2 regions of the Ruminococcus sp. BSD2780120874_150323_B10 genome follow, and region 2 is predicted to be linked to the other one. Evidence: predicted binding sites of a transcription regulator. Region 2 holds the regulator's gene; the other holds the start of a gene.

Region 1 (4,237 bases), 180 kb from region 2:
AAGACGAGAGGCAATTGTAGAGGCAGGCAAAACAAGAATGAGGCCTATCCTTATTACGGCAATCACAACCGTTCTCGGACTTTCAACAATGGCGCTCGGTATAGGCACAGGTTCAGAGATTATGCAGCCTATCGCTATTGTATGTATCGGCGGTTTGCTTTACGCAACAATTATGACTCTTTATATTGTTCCTGTAATTTACGATATTTTAAGCAAAAAAGAACTTCGCAAAGTTAGCGAAAGCGACCTTGAGGAAATAGATATTTAATTGAGGAGAAAAATTATGATACTTACTACTACAGAAACAATTTCAGGCAGAAACCTTGCCACACTCGGTCTTGTGCAAGGCAACACAATTCAGTCGAAGCATATGTTCAGCGATATGGGACAGAGCTTTAAGACTATGGTTGGCGGCGAGCTTAAATCATACACTGAAATGATGAACAAGGCGAGAGATATTGCCACTCAGCGTATGATTGATATGGCTGCAAGAATGGGGGCGGACGCTATTGTATGCGTTCGTTACACATCAGCTTCTGTTATGCAGCAGGCTGCCGAAGTGCTTGCTTACGGCACAGCAGTTAAATTTATTTAAAACTGTAAAACCTTAACAAAAAAACCTGTACGGCAACTGCTGTACAGGTTTTTACTTTACGCTTTGCTATATTAAATTAAAAGAACTTTGCAATATCCTCAATAGCCTTACGCTTTGGCATTGCAGGCTCTGCATTGCTGTAGCCTACTCCGATTACGCTTACTACCGCCTCGGTTTCGGGAATATTCAAAACTTCCTTGATTTTTTCGTTATCTCTTATACCCATTACAAGAGTTGAAAGTCCAAGTTCTGTTGCCTTAAGCAAAAGATTCATACTCTGCAAACCGCAGTCGTAAAATCCCCAACCGTTGCCTAGTTCGTTTGTCTGTGTACCGTCCTTTTCGTATCCGGAACGATTAAGCACAATTGCGGTAACAATAAGTGCGGGAGCGTCTGCAACATTTTTCTGATTGTAAGGCGACAATGCATTCTTAACATCTGCAAGTTTTTCGCCTGTTACCACATAGTAGCGTGATACCTGCGAGTTTTTCCATGACGGTGCAAGTTGAGCCGCCGCAATCATCTCTCTTAACTTTTCTGTTTCAACAGGTTTATTTATGTATTCTCTTACGCTTCTGCGAGTTTCCGTTACTTTTGATAATTCCATCATAATACCTCCGATTTCATTTTATTTTATAAGGTAATATTAGCACAAAATAAAATTTTTTACAATAAAATTAGCCTAATTTCTGCAATTTTTGCACTTTAAGCACTGTAAATGAAAAGTTTAACTTTTGGTATTATTTTTAATATTATACTAAAGTAAACTTTATCTATTTGAAAGGATGATTTTATGGCAAAAGTAAGCTGTGTTGATATTTCAGAATTTCAGCAAGGCATTAATTTTAACAAAATGAAAAACGACGGTATAAAAGCTGTCATTATAAGAGCAGGCTACGGCAGAGAATCAAGTCAGAAAGACAGTATGTTTGAAAGTCATTACAAAAACGCAAAAAGCGAAAATATGATGATTGGTGTGTACTGGTACAGTTACGCAGACAGCGTCGGCGATGCAGAAAAAGAGGCAAAGGCTTGCCTTGAATGCATTAATAACAAATCTCTTGATATGCCGATTTATTATGATTTGGAAGATAATTCACAAACTAAACTCGGCAAAGCAAAACTTACAGAAATTGCGGAACGCTTTTGCGAAACGATTAAGAAAAGTAACTACAGAGCAGGTGTATATGCTAATCTGAATTGGTTTAATAATTATCTCGATTACGCTAAATTAAAGAAAAAGTACAGTATCTGGCTTGCGCAATATAACTCCGTAAATGAATTAAACTGTGATATATGGCAGAACAGTTCAACAGGCAGGGTAAGCGGTTACGGCAAAAATATTGATACGAACATCATATTTAACGAAAGCGTTTTCAACAGCAAAAAAGAAGACGATAAAGGCAAAGGAAAAATAACCAAACCGGATATTTTCTACAGAGTGCGCTGTGACGGTGTTTGGCTGCCCGAAGTAAAAAATCTTGAAGATTACGCAGGTTTAAAAGGCAAAGCAATTACGGATATTGCAATAAAAGTAAGTGAAGGCAAGGTGTGGTATCAGGTTCACACTAAAAGCGGGTGGCTGCCGAAAGTCAGCGGATATGACATTGACGATTTAGAAAACGGTTATGCGGGCAACGGCAGTAAAATTGACGCAATCAGAGTGTATTACACCACACCGCAGAGTATTGCCGAAAGTCTTAACAAATATCTTGTTGCAAAATATAAAGTTTCGGCAATAAGCAAAGAGTATTTTGACTGGCAGCACGACGACCAAACTTCAAACGGTCAGGACGGCTACGCAGGACTTTTTGGTAACAACATAGACAGAGTTTTATTGGTGCTCGAATAATATATAAGGCGGTGGAAGCATCGCCTTATTTGCTTGAAATAAAAAATTTTGTGCTAAAATATTCATATACCTAAAATATTCATATACCTAAAATATTCATATACAATTACAAATCGGGAAATTAAACTCATAAAAATTGTTATTTGAGGGCAAAACATTTGTCCTCTTTGCTTTTATATATTTGTCAACTGTAAAAATAAACAAAAATACTTACTTTTATTTGTGCGAATAATTCCTATTTTAATATTGCATACAACAAGATGTTGTGCTATAATAGATTTACTCTACAAGATATATGCTTTTAAAGAATTAAAAGTTACATTATACATTAAAGAGGATTATGAAATTACGAAAGGGAAGGATTTATTATGACAGTAAATGTAAAGGGCGGAAAGCTCAGCAAAAAGGAAATTGAGGCATACACAACACAGCTTAGAGAGGCAAATCCGGATAAATATATCAAGAATGTTGAACTCACAGTTGACGGCGACTATGTTGATGTTAAATACGATTACGATTCTGTTCCGTTTGAAAGAATCCGCAGAATCACAGGCTATCTTGTAGGTACGGTAGACCGCTTTAACAATGCAAAGCGTGCCGAGGTTGAGGACAGAGTAAAACACAGCGTACCTTGTACAGAATGTTGTTCCGTTGATGAAATCGCATAATTTTTTTGTTTGATTATCCGATTTTATAATATACCTGTTATTTCTTGTTGACTTTTGTCGATATAACGGTATATAATTAAAACAATAAGTTAATATTTATCTTATCAAGAGCGACTGAGGGAACAGGCCCTGTGAAGTCCGGCAACCTGCATTTGCAAGGTGCCAAATCCTGCGGTATTTACCGAAAGATGAGTCTTAATAGCACCTTTCGGCTGAAAGGTGCTTATTTTTTGCAAAGGAGAATTATAATGGCAAAACATTTTTTCACTTCTGAGTCAGTAACAGAGGGACATCCCGACAAAGTTTGCGACCAGATTTCCGACGCTGTTCTTGACGCTATTCTCGAACAGGATAAAAACGCTCATGTTGCCTGCGAGGTAACCGCTACAACAGGTGTAGTTCATGTTATGGGCGAAATTTCTACAGACTGCTATGTTGACATTGCAAGTATCGCAAGAGATGTAATAAACGACATTGGCTACGATAATCAGGACTGCGGTTTTAACGGCAATACTTGCGCTGTACTCACTTCTATTGACCAGCAGAGCCCTGATATTGCAATGGGCGTAAACGAAAGCTACGAGCTTAAAGACGGCGAAAATGACGCCAACAATCAGATTGGTGCCGGCGACCAGGGTATGATGTTCGGTTATGCCTGCAACGAAACCAAAGAGCTTATGCCGCTTGCTATTTCACTTGCACATAAGCTTGCAAAGCAGCTTACAGCAGTAAGAAAAGACGGCACTCTCTCCTACCTTCGTCCTGACGGTAAAACACAGGTTACCGTTGAGTATGAGGGTGACACACCTGTAAGGGTAGACACCGTTGTTGTATCTACACAGCACGATGAAAAGGTTACACTGGAGCAGATCAGAAAAGATATGGTTGAATATGTAGTAAAGCCAATCATTCCTGCCGAGCTTTTAGACGAAAACACAAAATATTTCATCAACCCGACAGGCAGATTTGTAATCGGCGGCCCTGTAGGCGATTCAGGTCTTACAGGCAGAAAGATTATAGTTGATACCTACGGCGGATTTTCTCGTCACGGCGGCGGTGCATTCAGCGGTAAAGACCCGACAAAGGTTGACAGAAGTGCCGCTTACTACGCAAGATACATCG
Region 2 (4,237 bases):
GTGCTCCATCATTCTTAAGAAAGCAACGTTTACATTTGGCTCTGTGCTGAAATGATTGATAAGTGTAGCCATAAGGTCAATAGGATAATCCTTTGGTTCGCCGATTTTAATCTGCTCACCCGGCTTGAACAAATCTTTATTAAGTGTGTTAAAGTCTTTCTGCTGCTTGATTGAAATAATCATTGGCTTAGGGAAAGTAACGCTCTTGCCAAACGGATTGATAACAAAACCGACAACACCCGAATGTGGATCCATAACCATTTGAGAAATGCTATCAAAATCAGTAACTACTTTTTGAGCATTCTGGGTATCCTGCCACTTAAATAATTCTTCTGTATCTGTAAAAAGTCCAAAGAATTTTTCTTTTTTCTGATTTTCAAGAAGTCTGAACTGAACCTGTGTTGCCTGCTTCATAACAGTCTGACCGTTTTCTGTAACAGCCTGTGTTGTAGGAACAACCTTTGCAGGTAAAATAAACTTAGCCTTTACAACTTCTGTAATCATCTTATCGACGTTCTCTTTTGAGTTGTCTTCCTGCATATTTACAATTGCTTCTTTTAAATCAGGGTTAAAAATCTTTTCAGCAGGTACTCTGCTGTTTTCCATTTTCATTTCGCTCATAATAATATATCCTCCAACAGTTATTCTATAGTATATGTTTTGCCGTCCTCAACAATAAGTCCCTTATCTGCTGGATACTGCTGAGAACCGTCTTCGTCACCGTCATTAAAAATAATATACGGTGTTTCCCAATCGTCTTCAAAAGTATAGCTGTACTTTCCGTCGCTTTCCTTTGTCATTTCAATTCCCGGCCAGGTTTCGTTTTCATACAGTTCATCGTTGTAAACATATGCAAAAATCTGATCGCCCCAGCTGTCGGGCTTTTCAAAATATACCTTTGTGCCGCTTGAAATTGAATATTTTACTTCTGTAGCAAATACAACTCTTTCGTAGGTTTTTACACCCTTGGAATTTTTAGCTGTAAGTTCAAGTATTGCTATATCACTTCCGCTCGGTACAGAAACGGTTACGGTTTCTCCGTTCTTATATGAAACAGCCGCGGCTCCGTTAAGAGCATATTCCGCATTATCAGTATTTGCACAAGTAAGTGTGACTGTTGCGGTTTTACCGCTTTGAATATTAAATACGGTGTCCTCGGCAACGCCTACTTCGGCGGCAGCTTCATATTCCTTATAACCGTCGTTATAAAGAACTACCACACTGTTTGCCGGAATATCGGCATCAGAAGTAAGTTTACCGTTTTTAACGGTGTATTCTGTCTTGCCGTCAACTCTGTTTACATATGTACCGTCGGCAAGATTTGTTTCAAATCCTGTCTTAAGAGCGTCTTTTGTATTTACAATTACCGCTCCTTTTGTGCCTCTTTCAATCATAACAGCGGTTGAATCAGAGTTCGGATTTACAATATTTTCGTCTTCGCCAATCATAGCTGTACGGAAGAAATTTACGGCTTTTACACTCTTATCCTTGTACATATCGTCACCCTCTGTGCCGATACGGTTCATTCCCCATTCGTTTTCAACACTTGAATAGTAAGGACGATCGAAGAACAGCGGTGTACCGTCTTTTCTTGCGGTTATAATTGCCCAACCGAGGAGAACCTGCTCCTTTGTCATACTGTACCAGTTGCCGTCATTAATGTAGTTATCGTGAGATTCAACCCATGTAACCATATTAAGCGGTGCGTCACCGAGCCAATAATCACTTACAGTACCTTTTGACAAAATATTGTTTGTAATTGCGCCTCTGATTTTACTGCCGTATGTACTTGCTGTAGTATGACCTATTGCTTCAATATAGTCGGCAATTCTTTCATTGTTGCCCTGAAGCACCTCTCCGTATATAAACAGATTGTCAGCATTGTTTACTTCGGTGATTACTCTCTGCCAGAAGTTATTTGTAAAGCCGTCATCTTCCTTAGGATCGTCAGGTAAGCCGATGTGCTTTGCAGTATCATAACGGAAACCGTCAGCACCGCAAGCGACACAGTCATTGAGATACTCAATAAAATAATCCTGAAAAGATGTGCGCTCTGTATTAATATCAGGCAAACCACCCATTTTGTAAGTAGTGCAAGCAAGTCTGTTTGAAAAGTCATTGAGGTCATACGCATTGTTTTTATGATAAAGCGTGTCCAAACTTCCGCCGCCTGCATCAATAAGATCCTGACTTACTGCGCTTGTGGTCGGTGTTGTGTGGTTAGCAATAACATCAACAATAACCTTAATACCGTACTTTTCCGCCTCGTCACACATAGCTTTAAACTCGTCACGAGTTCCGAGCTGATAGTTACCGATTTTAAAATCGGTGGGCTGATAATGATAGTACCATTTGCCATCACCGTAAAGCTGCATTCCGCCGTTCTCGCCCTCAAGGCAAGCATTAATAGGCGAAGTCTGCAGCGCCGTATATCCTGAAGCCGCAATGTCAGCCATAGATTCCTTTATAGTATTGAAATCCCACGAAAAACACTGCAAAATTGTACCGTTATCAATCTTATCTGCGTGAGCATACTCGGTAGAAGTATTGGTAGAAGTATTATCATCTGAACCGTTCTGCGAATTTGAACAGCCTGTCAAATAAACGACAGAACCTGTGAGCATAGCAGAAACCAACAGACCTGATAATATTCTTTTAAACAAATAATCACCATCTTTCATTTCACAATTAATCCGAGTGCGATAAGCCACAAGGATAAAATTATTATAACATTATTTCTTAGCAAAATAAATAGTATTTTGAGATTTTTTACAATTATTTTAAAAATTCCTACCTAATAAACAAAAAGAGCCTGATTTTTTTGGATAATCAGACTCTTAAAATATTACTTTTTTTCGGTAAGGAGTTTGTTTAACTCCTCCATAAATGTATTAATATCCTTGAATTGGCGATAAACCGAGGCAAAACGAACATATGAAACTTCATCAACCTTTTTAAGGCGCTCCATTACAAGTTCACCGATCTGCTCGGCAGTAATTTCTCGTTCAAAGCCGTTCTGTGCAGTAAGCTCAATGTCAGTGACCATTTCTTCTACCTGTTCAACAGAAACAGGGCGCTTTTCGCAAGCACGAAGAATACCTGCAGTCAGCTTATTGCGGTCAAAAACTTCTCTTGATTTGTCACGCTTGACAACATAGAGAGGAATATTCTCAATAATTTCATAAGTTGTAAAACGCTTTCCGCACTTAAGACATTCTCTTCTTCTGCGTATTCTTTCCCCGTCATCTGCCGAACGGGAATCCACAACCTTACTTTCTTCAAATGAACAATATGGGCATTTCATAAAAAGCTCCCCTAAATCACAAATATTCTAAAAATATTATAACATACCGAAAAATTCAAGGCAATAAATATTTATTTACAAATTTATTACATTTTTGCTCTATGCTGATTTTTACAAATGAAAAAAGCAACAGTTGAGAATAAACTCGTCTGTTGCTTTTTTAGGGGTAATAGGGTTATAGAAGAAATTTATGTTATGTAGTTGATAGCATATTTTTAACAGCTCATTCGCTGTTTCTTTTAAAATTATAGCAGAATAATACTATTTTGGAAATTGCATTTGCAACGATTTTCAAGAAACTGTATAAAAATACAGTAATAAATTTTATTGAATACTTACTAATATGCCAAGATTTAATTAATATCAAGACTAACACAAGCAATATTCATTACTGTTTTATAATATCCCCACAATTTATAATTTTTGCAATATGGTGAAATTATCACCGTTAAAATCTATTAATCCGTCTTTTTTCATTTTATTAAGCTCACGGGAAAGCGCCGATTTATCAACGCTTAGATAATCCGCAAAATCCTGTCTTGAGCCTTCAATGCAAAAAGAAGAACTTCCGTCACGCTTTTCTCTGAATTCAAAATAACGCATTATTTTTTTGCGTATGGAACGCTCTGAAAGCACAATTTTATATTCGAGAGAGCGCAAATCCATCTCCTCAAACAATACAAAAAGATTTTTAAGTAATTTTTGCTGAATAATAATCTTTTTATAATCATTTTCTTTAATTTTCGCAAAATCCAGAAAAAGAATTGTCGACTCCCCATGCGACACTATTTCAATATCGCAATGTGTGGTTCGTGGTGCGGCGGTGATAAGCCAACCTATGCTGTCACTGTAAACTCTTCCCAAAATTTCACGAACTCCGTCTGAATTATATTTTTGTATTTGAGCCGCACCCTCAAGCACAAAAGCGGAATA

The links. The regulator NrdR, encoded in region 2, represses ribonucleotide reductase genes. The targets are predictions, from matches to a motif close to CACNANATNTNGTG.
Region 1: the regulator NrdR is predicted to act here: its motif matches at 2,702-2,715, upstream of nrdD (anaerobic ribonucleoside-triphosphate reductase).

Annotation. Positions count from the first base shown of each region.
Region 1 covers NZ_JADNHD010000001.1:80,511-84,747, forward strand. Annotated here, with positions in the region: gene I2E21_RS00370 (efflux RND transporter permease subunit) at 1-268, shown strand, start outside; gene I2E21_RS00375 (YbjQ family protein) at 284-595, shown strand; gene I2E21_RS00380 (nitroreductase family protein) at 672-1,202, opposite strand; gene I2E21_RS00385 (glycoside hydrolase family 25 protein) at 1,389-2,447, shown strand; gene nrdD (anaerobic ribonucleoside-triphosphate reductase) at 2,816-3,115, shown strand; SAM riboswitch class I at 3,214-3,310, shown strand; gene metK (methionine adenosyltransferase) at 3,364-4,237, shown strand, end outside.
Region 2 covers NZ_JADNHD010000001.1:262,996-267,232, forward strand. Annotated here, with positions in the region: gene I2E21_RS01290 (enhanced serine sensitivity protein SseB) at 1-621, opposite strand, end outside; gene I2E21_RS01295 (alpha-amylase family glycosyl hydrolase) at 642-2,681, opposite strand; gene nrdR (transcriptional regulator NrdR) at 2,846-3,304, opposite strand; gene I2E21_RS01305 (Crp/Fnr family transcriptional regulator) at 3,719-4,237, opposite strand, start outside.